DNA from 3 places in the Cupriavidus sp. SIMBA_020 genome. Region 1 is predicted to be linked to each of the others. Evidence: riboswitches for the same ligand, from Rfam matches in the RefSeq annotation. Region 1 holds a riboswitch; each other region holds the start of a gene.
What was found. A riboswitch is a leader RNA that binds a small molecule or an ion and turns the genes downstream of it on or off. The one in region 1 is predicted to bind cobalamin.
Positions count from the first base shown of each region.

Region 1 (2,259 bases):
GCCGCCGGCGGGGCGAGAACAGACGGACAACCACGCCCGCCTCCACCAGCCCGGAAAGGAACGCGGGCGACAGATCGGCCGAGCCGAAGCCGTCGACAGTCAACGCCACGCTGACGCCCCGGCGCGCCGCCGCGATCAGCGCGTCGCGCAGCGGCTGGCCGACCTCGTCATCAAACAGGATGAAGGTCTCCAGCAGCACGCTCCGCTGCGCACCTGCGATGGCCGCCAGTACCCGCGGGAAGTATTCCTCCCCGTTTTCGAGTAGGCGGAGCTGGTTTCCGGTCGTCCATGTGGGGCCCATCTCTGGCACCAAGCACGAACGGTGCCTGCCGCCGCCAGTGCGCGTCGCGGCTTGCCAGACAAGCCTTCCGCACCCGAAAGTGGCCAGATCGTTGCAGCGATTACCGGGCGCGCCTACCTGCCGCTGCAATTTGGGCGCTGCAGGGGACGTCACTTTCCATGCGGCGCCGCAACCCGTAGAATCCGCGCCTGCGGCACAGGTTTTGCCTGCCGCGAGCGATTGCAGGTGCCCGCGCCTTGCGCGGGTTAAACGGGAAACAGGTGCGCCATGGTCCGGGAGATCCGCCCGATGGCAAAGCCTGTGCTGCCCCCGCAACGGTCAGCAGGTCAGGAATCGCCATGCCGGTCCACGGACCGGCAGTCACTGCGCCACGCCGCCACGGCAGGCGCGGGAAGGCGGCGAAACCGGGGAGCCAGCCTCCCGCCCTGCAAGCCCGGATACCGGCCTGTGGTCATCATCGTCACCCCTGTTGCACGGGCGGGGTCGCCCGGCTTATCGATGACACACCATCCGTCTGCGCATTCCCATGGCCGCTCGCGCCCGGCCGCCGTCACCGGGCTGCGCGCCTCTGCCGCCTTTCTCGCCTTCCTCGCCAGCATTTTCGATGACCAGCCCGCCGACAGCCGGCGCAAGGTCACCGCGCTCTACGCGTTCCTGATCCTCGCCAACGTCGTGGCATGGCTGTGGGCCTGGATCGCGTTCCGCCACCAGCCGGTCCTCATGGCGTCGGCGGTGCTGGCCTATACGCTGGGGCTGCGCCACGCCGTGGATGCCGACCACATCGCGGCCATCGACAACGTCACGCGCAAGCTGATGCAGGAGGGTCGCTATCCGATCTCCGTGGGCTTCTTCTTCTCGCTCGGGCATTCGTCGGTGGTGACACTGATGTCCATCGGGGTCGCCTTCGCCGCCGTGTTCCTGCAATCGCACTTCGGTGAGATGCAGGACGTGGGCGGGCTGATCGGCACGAGCGTCTCGGCCACGTTCCTGTTCCTGCTGGCCTTCTTCAACCTGTTGATCCTGCGCTCGGTGTGGCGCGCCTTCCGCAAGGTCCGGCGCGGCGGCACCCTCGCCGCCCAGGACCTGGACCTGATGCTGTCCGGCCACGGCGTGGTGGCGCGGCTGTTCCGCCCGCTGTTCCGCATGACCTCGCGCAGCTGGCACCTGTATCCGATGGGCTTCCTGTTCGGCATCGGCTTCGACACCGCCACGGAGGTGGCGCTGTTCGGCATCGCAGCCGGGCAGGCGGCGCAGGGCATCTCGTACTGGAGCGTGATGGTCTTTCCGGTGCTGTTCACGGTCGGCATGTCGCTGGTCGATACCACAGACGGCGTGCTGATGCTGCGCGCCTACGGTTGGGCCTTCACGCGCCCCATCCGCAAGCTGTACTACAACATGACCATCACGCTGGTCTCGATCCTCGTGGCGGTGGTGATCGGCGGCATCCAGGCGCTGTCACTGATCGCGCGCAAGCTGGAGCTGACCGGCCAGCCGTGGGACTGGATCACCGGCATCGGCGAGCAGTTCGGCATGCTCGGCTACGTGATCATCGGCGTGTTCGTGGTGAGCTGGCTGGTGTCCATGGCGGTGTATCGGATCAAGGGGTATGACAAGATCGACGTGAAGGTTGGCTAGAAGGCATTCGGGCGGGGGCGGAGGGTTTTCGATACGGCGTCCCAGAGGGCCAGTGCCTGGGCTTCGGTGAAAGCGGCCGGCGTTGAGGGGAGATTGCGCATCGTCAGCGCAAAATAGGGCGTGTCCGGACTGCCATCCGTCGCGCCGATCTCCAGCCGGAACAGATGTTCCTGCTCCCCTTCCGCGCGCGTCGGCCGAACGATCAGCCATTCTTCGGCCAGCTCCATCGGCAGCTTGACGACACCCTTTCGCAGCGTGCGCCACCCGTCCGGCGCGCCCGTCGCCGCGTCAATACCGTCTCGCTGCAACAGCGATGGTGCCTC
Region 1 is NZ_JAWRWU010000003.1:452,211-454,469, reverse strand. Features, by position in the region: gene clsB (cardiolipin synthase ClsB) at 1-301, opposite strand, end outside; cobalamin riboswitch at 508-765, shown strand; gene SB751_RS08920 (HoxN/HupN/NixA family nickel/cobalt transporter) at 800-1,936, shown strand; gene SB751_RS08915 (T6SS immunity protein Tli4 family protein) at 1,933-2,259, opposite strand, start outside.

Region 2 (2,259 bases), on a different contig from region 1:
CGGCGGCGGATCGCTACAAGGTGGAGCCCTATGTGGTGGCGGCCGACGTCTATTCGGTGGCCCCCCACGTCGGCCGCGGCGGCTGGACGTGGTACACCGGGGCGGCGGGATGGATGGTGCGGGCAGGCATCGAAGGCATCCTCGGCATCCGGCGGGAGGGTGCCTGGCTGCTTGTTGCGCCACGGATTCCGGCAAGCTGGCCGGGGTTCCAGGCCACCGTCACGCTCGGTGCCGCCCATTTCGACATTCGCGTCGAGCGGGGGGGGGCCGGCGATGCGGTGTGTACCGCGATGCTCGATGACTTGTCCGTCCCCTGTGTCAACGGCGCGGTGCGCGTGCGTGTTGAGGACGGGGAGCATCGTCTGGTTCTGCGTCTCGCTGCCTGACCCCCGCTTACGCGTAGAATGCACACTGCGGCACTTTCCTGGTGCCGACCGTGATTGCAGGTGCCCGCGATTTTCGTGGGTTAAACGGGAAACAGGTGCGTCGCCCAGCCGCGACCAAGCCTGTGCTGCCCCCGCAACGGTAAGCAGGTTCGGGAACTGTCATGCCAATCCATCGGATCGGCGGCCACTGCGCGATGTTCATGGCGTGGGAAGGCGACGGATTCCCGGGTGCGCACGCTCCCACCTGTCAGCCCGGATACCGGCCTGTTGTCATCATCGAAATCTCTTGCACGGGCGGGGTCGTCCGGCTTCACGATGAAATACAACATGTTCGCGCATTCCGCTGGCCGCCCGCGTCCGGCCCAGCCTTCGTCACGTTCCGCACGGGGGCGTCGGCCACGTGTCCTGGCTGTGTCGCTCGGTGCCATGGCCGGCCTGAATCTTCCCTGCGCATTCGCCCAGGAAACCTCCGAATCGCATGACAGGTCACTGCCGCCGGTGGTTGTCAGCGACGCCGCCTATCCCGGCATGGCGCTCTCGAAACCCGAGTACACGGGCAGCCGAATGGGTCTGACGCCGCTGGAGACACCGGCCAGCGTAGAAGTGCTCGACGGCGAGACCATCCGCGCGCGGGGCGACCAGAGCGTGCGCGAGGCGGTGACCCGCGCCACCGGCATCACCGGCAATCCGTCCCCGGGCAACGGCGGCACCGCGCTGACCGCGCGCGGCTTCGCCGGCCAGGGCTCGGTCATGCAGCTGCTGGACGGCACGCGCATGTACGTGGCCTCCGGCACGGTGACCTTCCCGTTCGATACGTGGTCGGTAGACCGCATCGAGGTGCTGCGCGGCCCCGCATCGGTCATGTATGGCGAGGGGGCCATCGGCGGCGTGGTGAACGTGGTGCAGAAGAAGCCGATCCGCGGCCCGATCGAGAACGAACTCCAGATCACGGGCGGCACGGAGAAGACCGCGCGCGTGGCCTTCGACAGTGGCGGCAAGGTCAACGACAACCTGTCGTACCGCTTTGCCACGGCCTACAACCGGACGGCTGGCTGGGTGGATCGGGGCGATGCCAACAACCTGATGGTGTCGGCGTCGGTGCGGCTGGACGTGAATCCAGACTTCAACCTGACGCTGTCCTATGACGACGGCACCCAGCATCCGCAGCAATACCTCGGCACGCCGCTGGTCAATGGCAGCCTGGACCGCTCGCTGCGCAAGAAGAACTACAACGTTGGCGATGCCGAGATCAGCTATCGCGACCGCTGGACGCGCCTGAATGCCGAATGGACGCCGAATGACCGGGTGACGGTGCGCAACCAGTTCTATTACCTGACCAGCCACCGCCACTGGCGGAACAGCGAGACCTATACCTTTCTGCCGGCCACCTCGCAGGTGCGGCGCGGGGACTATCTGGAGATCCTGCACGACCAGGAGCAGGTGGGCAACCGCGCCGACCTGACGGTGCGCAGCAAGCTGTTCGGGCTCGACAACACCACGACGGTCGGCTTTGACGTCAACAAGATCCACTTCACCCACTCGAACAACTCGCCCTACGGCGGCACGTCCACCGTGCCGGCGCGCGATTTCGATCCGGGCCTGTTCTTCAGCCCGCCGGGCATCGTCACGTCGCCACGCTTCCGCAGCAACACCACGCAGTACGCGCTGTTCGGCGAGCACCGTATCGCCTTCACGCCGCAGTGGTCGGTGATCGGCGGCGTGCGTTTCGACCATGCCGACCTGACGCGCATTGACCTGGTGGCCGGTTCGGCCTGGGACAAGACCTTTGCCAACACCACATGGCGCGTGGGCACTGTCTACCAGTTCAGCCCGAGCCTGGCCGTCTATGCCCAGTACGCCACGGCCACCGACC
Region 2 is NZ_JAWRWU010000005.1:314,559-316,817, forward strand. Features, by position in the region: gene SB751_RS12805 (GH36-type glycosyl hydrolase domain-containing protein) at 1-386, shown strand, start outside; cobalamin riboswitch at 428-669, shown strand; gene SB751_RS12810 (TonB-dependent receptor) at 813-2,259, shown strand, end outside.
Region 2: another riboswitch for cobalamin. It lies ahead of SB751_RS12810 (TonB-dependent receptor); the one in region 1 lies ahead of SB751_RS08920 (HoxN/HupN/NixA family nickel/cobalt transporter).

Region 3 (2,259 bases), on a different contig from region 1:
CGTCGGCGCGCTCGTTCAGCTCGCGGATGCGGGCCCGCACGGCGTCCACGGGAATCTGCCCGTCCTCTTCCTGCTTGCGGCGCATGGCCAGCAGGTCCGAGGCAATGCTGATGGCGGCCATCACGGCCACGCGCTCCACGCCCTTGGCGGAGACGTTGCCCTTGAGCTTGTTCATCTGGTTGTCCACCAGCGCCACGGCTTCCAGCAGCGCGGCTTCATTGTCCGGCGCGATGGCGAAGCGGTAGGGCTGCCCCGCGATGTTCACTTCGACTTGCTTGTTGCTCATGCGTGTTCTCCGGGGGCGGGGTGCGCGCCGCTGGCATCGGGGTCGGTGCCGGTGGCCGGGGCGCCTTCACCCAGCAAATCGAGCTGGCGCGCATCGCTGGCCGTGGGCAGCTTGTCCAGGATCGACTGGATGCGCAGCTGGGCTTCCTCGATCTTGATATTGAGCAGTTCGCGGTCGGCCGCCATGGCTTCGCGGTCCGTGCGCAACTGGCTCGCCTCGGCCCGCAGGCGGTCGATCTCCGCGCGCAGCCGCTGGTTTTCCGCCGCCAGGGTGTCTGCATGATGCAGCACGCGCCCGATCTTGGCGGCCAGTTGTTCGAGTTCGTTGAGCATAGTGCCTGTCTGTCCGATGGATTGTGGGTCAGGTTTCGGGATTCTAGCCGATGCCGGATCGGCCACGTTGTCAACGAGACGTTTCTGACTGCAGCGTCGCCAGGAAGTTGCATCGATCGTCACGCAACATGCGGGTAACCGGCCCCGGAGTGGACGGTTCCGCACCACGTCCGCCAGATTGACGGCCCCGGTGAAACTGCCTACACTCGCGCACGTTCCAGGTGCTCGCGACCCTGCCCACAGGGCCGCAGTTCAACGGGAAACAGGGAGTCCGGGGCGCGCCGCGCGCTGGGCCAACCTGTGCTGCCCCCGCAACGGTAAGCGACCGCGCACGCGCCATGCGCCGCGCAAGGGCCTGCCAGCATGCCACTGATCCACCCCGCCATGTGACGGGGATCCACCGATCGGGAAGGCGGCCGGCCTGATGTCGTCAGCCCGGATACCGGCCTGAACGCGGGCGCACCGCTCCACACGGCGGCGCGCCACTTCGCCATATGGCCCGCGGGGGAACGGGCCCGGCCGTGCTTCCATCCATCCAGCAACATGCGTTCCTCGCTCCACAGGCCGACCGCCGCGACACAGCCGCCGGTCCGCCCGCTCGTGCCCGCCATCCTGGCGGCCATCGCTGTTTTCTCGTCCGTTTCCCTGCCCGCCATGGTCCACGCGCAAACCGCGCCGGAGGCCAGCGACACCGCCCCCGGCCAGACGCTCGCCCCGGTCGTCGTCACCGCCTCGCGCACCGCGCAGGCCGTGACCGAGGCGCTGCCGCACACCACGGTGGTCACCCAGGAAGACATCGTCAATGCCCAGGCGCCGGACCTGCGCTCGCTGCTGCGCGGCCAGGCGGGCGTGGAATTTGCCACCACGGGCGGCATGGGCGCCAACACCACGCTGTTCATGCGCGGCGCCAATTCCAACCAGGTGCTGATCCTGGTGGATGGCGTGCGCATTGCCGGCGCCAGCGGCGGCACCGCGCAGCTCGCCAATATCCTGCCGGACCAGATCGACCATATCGAGGTGGTGCGCGGCAACGTCTCGGCCCTGTATGGCTCCGACGCCATCGGCGGCGTGGTGCAGATCTTCACCAAGAGCGGCGCCGGCCAGGCCCCGGCGGCCAATGCTTCGGTGGGGTACGGCAGCAACAACACGCGCCAGGGCACCGTCGGCTATGGCGGGCAGGTGGGCGATACCTCGTTCAACGTCACCGGTTCGATCTTCAAGACCGACGGCTATTCGTCGATCGACGCCGCGGCATGGAATCGCGACAACCCCACGCGCGCCCGGCAGGGCATCGGCCCGAACCCGGCCGACAACCCGTACGAGAACAAGAGCGTCTCCGGCCAGGTGAAGCACAAGTTCAGCCAGGACTGGGACGCCGGCGTGGCCGCGTACTACGCCAACAGCCAGCTCTCGTACGACAGCGCCAGCGGCAAGCCGACCGACGACCTGCGCATGGATAGCGAGCTGTACACGCTGTCCGCCTTCGTCAACGGCAGGCTGCTGCCCGACTGGCGCACCCATTTCAAGGTCGCCCAGAGCGAGGACCGCGCCGAAACCAGCAAGAACGGCCTGTTCGACAGCCTGTTCAGCACCCGTTCCCGCCAGTTCAACTGGCAGAACGAGTACGCGCTGACGCCTGAC
Region 3 is NZ_JAWRWU010000002.1:341,427-343,685, forward strand. Features, by position in the region: gene SB751_RS05755 (cell division protein ZapA) at 1-286, opposite strand, end outside; gene SB751_RS05760 (hypothetical protein) at 283-618, opposite strand; cobalamin riboswitch at 821-1,084, shown strand; gene SB751_RS05765 (TonB-dependent receptor plug domain-containing protein) at 1,162-2,259, shown strand, end outside.
Region 3: another riboswitch for cobalamin. It lies ahead of SB751_RS05765 (TonB-dependent receptor plug domain-containing protein); the one in region 1 lies ahead of SB751_RS08920 (HoxN/HupN/NixA family nickel/cobalt transporter).